Regions from separate parts of the Streptomyces sp. NPDC002181 genome, predicted to be linked through region 2. Evidence: riboswitches for the same ligand, from Rfam matches in the RefSeq annotation. Region 2 holds a riboswitch; the other holds the start of a gene.
What was found. Region 2 has a riboswitch for S-adenosylmethionine ahead of thrC (threonine synthase). Riboswitches for the same ligand answer to the same signal wherever they lie in the genome.
Positions count from the first base shown of each region.

Region 1: linked by a shared signal. The riboswitch ahead of ACFYXV_RS22685 (aminotransferase class V-fold PLP-dependent enzyme) and the one ahead of thrC (threonine synthase) in region 2 are both predicted to bind S-adenosylmethionine.

Region 1 is NZ_JBIASC010000009.1:197,551-200,950, reverse strand. Features, by position in the region: gene ACFYXV_RS22695 (rhomboid family intramembrane serine protease) at 1-30, shown strand, start outside; gene ACFYXV_RS22690 (Lrp/AsnC family transcriptional regulator) at 27-308, shown strand; gene ACFYXV_RS22685 (aminotransferase class V-fold PLP-dependent enzyme) at 736-2,130, opposite strand; SAM riboswitch class IV at 2,369-2,485, opposite strand; gene trpD (anthranilate phosphoribosyltransferase) at 2,574-3,400, opposite strand, start outside.
Region 2 is NZ_JBIASC010000012.1:142,717-146,116, reverse strand. Features, by position in the region: gene ACFYXV_RS26470 (glucosyl-3-phosphoglycerate synthase) at 1-889, opposite strand, end outside; SAM riboswitch class I at 1,096-1,245, shown strand; gene thrC (threonine synthase) at 1,263-2,537, shown strand; gene ACFYXV_RS26460 (MoaD/ThiS family protein) at 2,583-2,861, shown strand; gene ACFYXV_RS26455 (cold-shock protein) at 3,246-3,400, shown strand, end outside.

The DNA of each region.
Region 1 (3,400 bases), on a different contig from region 2:
ACGGCCACCGAGGGAGACAGCCAGCCGTGATCACCGCGATCGTGCTCATCAAGACCAGCGTGGACCGCATCCCCGAGATCGCCGAGTCGATCGCCGCGCTGGACAGCGTCAGCGAGGTCTACTCCGTCACGGGGACGTACGACCTGATCGCCCTGGTCCGCGTGGCCCGCCACGAGAACCTGGCGGACATCATCCCGGGCCGCATCAGCAAGATCCCGGGCGTCGAGGCGACGGACACGCACGTGGCCTTCCGCACCTACTCCCAGCACGACCTGGAAGCGGCCTTCGCGATCGGCCTCGACGCGTAGCGAGCCCTCAGAGGCGGGGCAGGCCCTCCCCGGCCCGCGCGGGCCGGCCCTCTGCGAGCCGGAAGACGTACCCGCGCAGGTGGTCCTCCAGGCCGCGGTCGATGTGGGCGACGTACACCCGCGCCCCGGCGGCGGCATCGTTCCTCCAGTCGCCGCGGGCAGTGGCCCACGGAACACGAACTCACTGCCGTACTCGTCCTCGTACATGACGTGGTCGGGCGCGCACTGGCGCCCGGTGAGGCAGGTGTCGGTGCTGGCCGCGTAGAAGGGGCCCGGCACACCGCGCCGGTCCCGCTGCTCCCAGCCGTCGGGCGCCGGCCCGGACCAGTCCCGGCTCACCCGGTCCCCCCGCCACAGCGGATGCTGCTCACCCGCCATGGCGCGAACGGTCGGTACCGGGTCCCAGTACGTCATGATCCGCAGAGTCTCACACGGCCGGGACGCAGCGGCCCTCCTCCGTGCGGTACTGCCACTTGGCTCCGGAGGTGACCAGTTCCTTCACGGCGCCGACGAAGCGGTCGACGTGCTCGTCCGGGGTCCCGGCGCCGAAGCTGACGCGGATCGCGTTGAGGGAGCGCTCGCCCGGGGCCGCCTCGGGGGCTCCGCATTCGCCCTGGGCCTGGGGCTCGCTGCCCAGCAGGGTGCGGACCAGCGGGTGGGCGCAGAACAGGCCGTCGCGGACGCCGATCCCGTACTCCGCCGACAGCGCCGCCGCGAAGTGCGAGCTGTTCCAGCCGTCGACCACGAAGGAGATGACGCCGACCCGCGGGGCGTCGTCCCCGAAGAGGGAGAGGATCCGGACCGCCGGGACCTCCGCCAGGCCCTCGCGGACCCTGTCGATGAGGTGGCGCTCGCGGGCGACGAGGTCGTCGAAGCCCGCCTCGGTCAGGGCCTTGCAGGCGGAGGCGATCGAGTACACCCCGATCACGTTCGGGGAGCCGGCCTCGTGGCGGGCCGCCGTGGTGTGCCACTCGACGTCCACGCCGCCGTCCGCGCGGCGGGCGACCTTCCGGGAGGCCCCGCCGCCGGCCAGGTACGGCTCCGCCTGCTGGAGCCAGTCCGCCCGGCCGGCCAGCACGCCCGAGCCGAACGGCGCGTACAGCTTGTGCCCGGAGAAGGCCACCCAGTCCACGTCCAGCTCCTGCACGGAGACGGGGTGGTGCGGGGCCAGCTGGGCGGCGTCCAGGACGATGCGCGCGCCGTGGGCGTGCGCCGCGGCGGCCAGCTCCTTCACCGGCCACAGCTCACCGGTGACGTTGGACGCGCCGGTGACGCAGACCAGCGCGGGACCGTAGGGGTCCCGCTGCGCGAGCGCCCGCTCCAGGGTCTCCACGGCCTGGGCCGGGGTCCGCGGCGCGTTGAGGTACGTGACCTGCGCGTCCCCCCACGGCAGGAGCGAGGCGTGGTGCTCGGTCTCGAACACGAACACCTGGCAGCCGGCCGGCAGCACGGCGGCGAGCAGGTTCAGCGAGTCGGTGGTGGACCGGGTGAAGATCACCTGGTCGGACGGACGGCAGTCGAGGAACCCGGCGACCGTGGCCCGGCTCTGCTCGAAGAGGTCCGTGGACAGCTGGGAGAGGTAGCCCGCGCCGCGGTGGACGCTGCCGTAGTACGGGGCGTACGCGGCGACGTCGTCCCAGACCCGCTGGAGCGCCGGGGCGCTGGCCGCGTAGTCGAGGGCCGCGTACGTGACCTCGCCGCCGGTGACGAGCGGGACGGTGACGTCCCGGCCGAGGACCGGCAGCGGCCCGGTGCAGGCGGGGTCGGCGGAGTCGGTCACGGCGGTGGCGGCGGTGGTGGTGGCGTTCGGGTACGTGGACATGGCGGTATCTCCCGGCAGGACAGGCTGAATGGCTTCGGACGGCCCGTACGCGGGTGCACGCGGCACACGCATCCCGGAAACGGGTGCGCGGATGCACGGGTGCGAGTGGTACGGGGATTGCCTCGACGCGCGGACGGCTCAGGACCGCACGGAGGGTGAAGAAGGGGCGGAGTCGCCCTATCGCATTCGCTTGCTCACGGAAAAGCTCCTCGAGAGACCAGGACCCCTGGTGTCGAGGGATCCGCGCTTGCCGCAGGCCTTTCTGCCTGCGACCTGGTCATCACCCGGGGCACCCCGCCACGGAAGGAGGGTTGCCGGACAGCAAGCCGGGGCCAAAACGCTGTCACTCGTGACCTGGTCAGCATCCTGCCACAAGATCCCCCGCGCACAAGACCCCGGTCCGCATGGTGATACGCGCGAACCGGGGTCCTGGCCGGAATCGGTCAGGCGTTGCTGGCCGCCACCCAGCGGTCCAGGGCCGCCCGGGCCGCGCCCGAGTCGATGGACTCCGCGGCGCGGGCGATCGCGGTGCGGATCTGGTCCTCCAGGGAGCCCGCGCCCGGGTCCAGGGCCACCAGGGCCGCCGCCGCGTTCAGCAGCACCGCCTCGCGCACCGGGCCGCTCTCGCCGGCCAGCAGCCGGCGGGCGACGTCCGCGTTGTACGAGGCGTCCGCGCCCCGCAGCGCCGAGACGTCGACCAGCGGGATGCCGACGTCGCGCGGGTCGAACGGCTGCTCGTCCACCCGGCCGTCGCGGACCCACCACACGCGGGAGGTCGCCGTCGTCGTCAGCTCGTCCAGGCCGTCGTCACCGCGGAACACCAGCGCCGAGGAGCCCCGCTCCGCCAGCACGCCCGCCACGATGGGCGCCACCCGCGGGTCCGCGACACCCGTGGCCTGCGCCCGTACGCGCGCCGGATTGGTCAGCGGGCCGAGGAAGTTGAACGTGGTCCGGATGCCCAGCTCCTTGCGGGCCGCCGCCACGTGCCGCAGCGCCGGGTGGAACTTCACCGCGAAGCAGAAGGTGATGCCGGCCTCCTCCGCGACCTCGACCACCCGCGCCGGGGTGAGGTCCAGGTTGACGCCGAGCTTCTCCAGCACGTCCGAGGAGCCGCTCTCCGAGGACGCGGCCCGGTTGCCGTGCTTGACGACCTTGGCGCCCGTACCGGCCACGACGATGGAGGACATCGTCGAGATGTTCACCGTCTTGGCACCGTCGCCGCCCGTGCCGACGATGTCCACCGTCCGGCCCGGCACCTCGATCAGGTTGG
Region 2 (3,400 bases):
CCACGGGGTACGTCCGCGGCACGAACCCGTCCGGGCCGCGCTCGAACTGCGTCAGCTCGGGCCGTACGAGGTGCCCGCGCGAGAGCCGCAGCTGCGCCGTCCGGTAGATCGCCGCGGCCATGCGGCCCAGCGCCTGGCCGTCCTGGTGGCGGTGGAGCCGTACGCCCACGTCCACCTGGGCCAGCGCGTCCAGGCCGACCGTGTGCAGGGCGTCCACCAGCAGGCCGAGCTCCACCCCGTACCCGACGGGGAAGGGCAGGCGTTCCAGCAGGGACCGGCGCACGGCGTACTCGCCGCCCAGCGGCTGGACGAAGCCGGCCAACTGCGGCCAGTGCAGATTGAGGAGGGGACGGGCGACGAGCTCGGTGACCCGGCCGCCCTGGCCGGGGGCGTCCCCCAGCGGGCGCTCGTACATGGCCTTGACGAACTGCACGTCCGGCTCGGTCAGCAGCGGGCCGACGATCCCGGACACGAAGGCGGAGGAGAAGTCCCGCAGGTCCGCGTCCACGAAGCAGACGACGTCCCCGGTGGTCGCCAGCAGCGAGCGCCACAGCACCTCGCCCTTGCCGTGCACGGCCGGGATCCGCGGCAGGATGTCGTCGCGGTGCACCACCCGGGCGCCCGCCTTCGCGGCCACCTCGGCGGTCCGGTCGGTGGAGCCCGAGTCGATCACGACCAGTTCGTCGACCAGCGGCAGCGGCAGCCCGTCGATCAGATCGCGCCGGATCACCTCGACGATCGCGCCGACCGTCTCCTCCTCGTCGAGCGCGGGCAGCACCACGCTGACCGTGGTGCCCGCCGCCCGCTTGGCGCAGAGCAGCTGGTCGAGCGGTCGGTCGGCCGCGGACCAGGAGCGGTCCGCGAACCAGCGCTCCACCTCTTCCAGCACGTTCAGCACTCCCTGGTCGTCCGTCGGCGGTCCGTCGCCCCTCGGCGGTTTCGGCCGAAATAGGATCCATCTCGCGGTTCGGACGGCCGTCTCAACCATCCGCACCTTCGGTTACAGTCTTGAACAACGCGAAGGACCACCGCATGCCGGGGGTCCCCGCGCACAAACGCCCGGACGCGCATCCTGCGCGCAACCCGGTGCCATACCGCTCATCCAGAGGGGCAGAGGGACACGGCCCGTTGAAGCCCCGGCAACCCTCCAGTCGGTTCTCGCGCCTGCTTGCGGCAGCGAGGTCCCCGGCTAGGGAAGGTGCCAATTCCGTCTCATGGCGAAGTGCGCCATGGGGAAGATGAGGAGAAAGGGCCTCGCCATCATGGCTGCACAGACTGTTGCCACCTCTGTCGATCTCGGACCTGCCACCGGCCTCTCGTGTCGTGAGTGCGGTACCCGTTTCGAGCTCGGACCCATCTTCGCCTGCGTCGAGTGCTTCGGTCCGCTGGAAGTCGCCTACGACCTGCCGACCGGCGACCCGGAAGCGCTGCGCGCGGCGATCGAGGCCGGCCCGAACAACATCTGGCGCTACGCCCCGCTGCTGCCCGTCCCCGCGGACGTGGCCTCCAAGCCCAGCCTGAACCCCGGCTTCACCAAGCTCGTGGACGCGGCCAACCTGGCCAAGGAGCTCGGCTTCACCGGCAAGCTGTACGTCAAGGACGACTCCGGCAACCCGACGCACTCCTTCAAGGACCGCGTCGTCGCCATCGCCGTCGAGGCCGCCCGCGCCTTCGGCTTCACCACCCTGTCCTGCTCCTCCACCGGCAACCTGGCCGGCGCCGTCGGCGCCGCGGCCGCCCGGGCCGGCTTCCGCTCCTGCGTGTTCATCCCGCACGACCTGGAGCAGGGCAAGGTCGTCATGGCCGGTGTGTACGGCGGCGACCTCGTCGGCATCGAGGGCAACTACGACGACGTCAACCGCTTCTGCTCCGAGCTCATCGGCGACCCGCTGGGCGAGGGCTGGGGCTTCGTCAACGTCAACCTGCGCCCGTACTACGGCGAGGGCTCGAAGACCCTCGCCTACGAGATCTGCGAGCAGCTCGGCTGGCAGCTGCCCGACCAGATCGTGATCCCGATCGCGTCCGGCTCGCAGCTGACGAAGATCGACAAGGGTCTGCAGGAGCTGATCAAGCTCGGGCTCGTCGAGGACAAGCCGTACAAGATCTTCGGCGCGCAGGCCGAGGGCTGCTCCCCGGTCTCCACCGCGTTCAAGGCCGGCCACGACGTGGTCCGCCCGCAGAAGCCGAACACCATCGCCAAGTCGCTCGCCATCGGCAACCCGGCCGACGGCCCGTACGTCCTGGACATCGCCCGCCGTACGGGCGGCTACGTCGAGGACGTCACCGACGAGCAGGTCGTCGAGGCCATCAAGATCCTCGCGCAGACCGAGGGCATCTTCGCCGAGACCGCGGGCGGCGTGACCGTCGGCGTGACCAAGAAGCTCATCGAGAACGGGCAGCTCGACCCGGCGCTGACCACGGTGGTCCTCAACACCGGTGACGGTCTCAAGACCCTGGAGGCGGTGGCCGCGGACAGCGGGCAGACCGCCACCATCCGCCCGAGCCTGGACGCGTTCCGCGCCGCCGGCCTGGCCTGAGCCCGACCCGACCCATACCTGCAAACCCGGAAAGGCAGTAGCGCCATGAGCGTCAACGTCCGCATCCCCACCATCCTGCGCACCTACACCGGCGGCCAGGCCGAGGTCTCCGCCGAGGGCGCGACCCTCTCCGAGGTCATCGCCTCCCTGGAGGCGAACCACCCGGGCATCGCCGCCCGCGTCCTGGACGACCAGGGCAAGCTGCGCCGCTTCGTGAACGTCTACGTCAACGACGACGACGTGCGCTTCGAGGGTGGTCTGGACGCGGTGACGCCGGACGGCGCGGGCGTCTCGATCATCCCCGCCGTCGCGGGCGGCTGCTGACCGGCGAAAGCCTCAGAATTACCCCCTCCGGTAAAAGCGGAGGGGGTAATTCTGCTTGATTGGGCGCGGTAGGGTTGGGGAAGTCCCCTCCGCTGTTCTTGCCCGCCGCATATGAGCGGGTCGAGTGATGGTTGACATTGAGTCAATGTCCGAGTGCGGTATGGGGCTTTGGCGAGATATGCCGGGTCCGAGTTGCCCGAGAATATGCCAACTTTTCACTGTATTTCAATGTATCCCCGTGTCCAGAATTCTCGTCGGATTGACCTGTTGCAGACAGCAGCGGTGCGGATACATTCAGCCCCGGTCGAGGCGTTCCGGCGCAAGTTCTGACCCGGGACCGCGAAGTGCGGTCCTGCGCAAGGGCCAGTAATAGGGGAGTTAGGCATGGCTCAGGGCACCGTCAAGTGGTTCAACGCGGAGAAGGGCTACGGCTTCATCGCGGTCGACGGTGGTGCGGATGTGTTCGTCCACTACAGCGCCATCCAGATGGACGGGTACCGCACCCTTGAAGAGGGTCAGCGGGTCGAGTTCGAGATCTC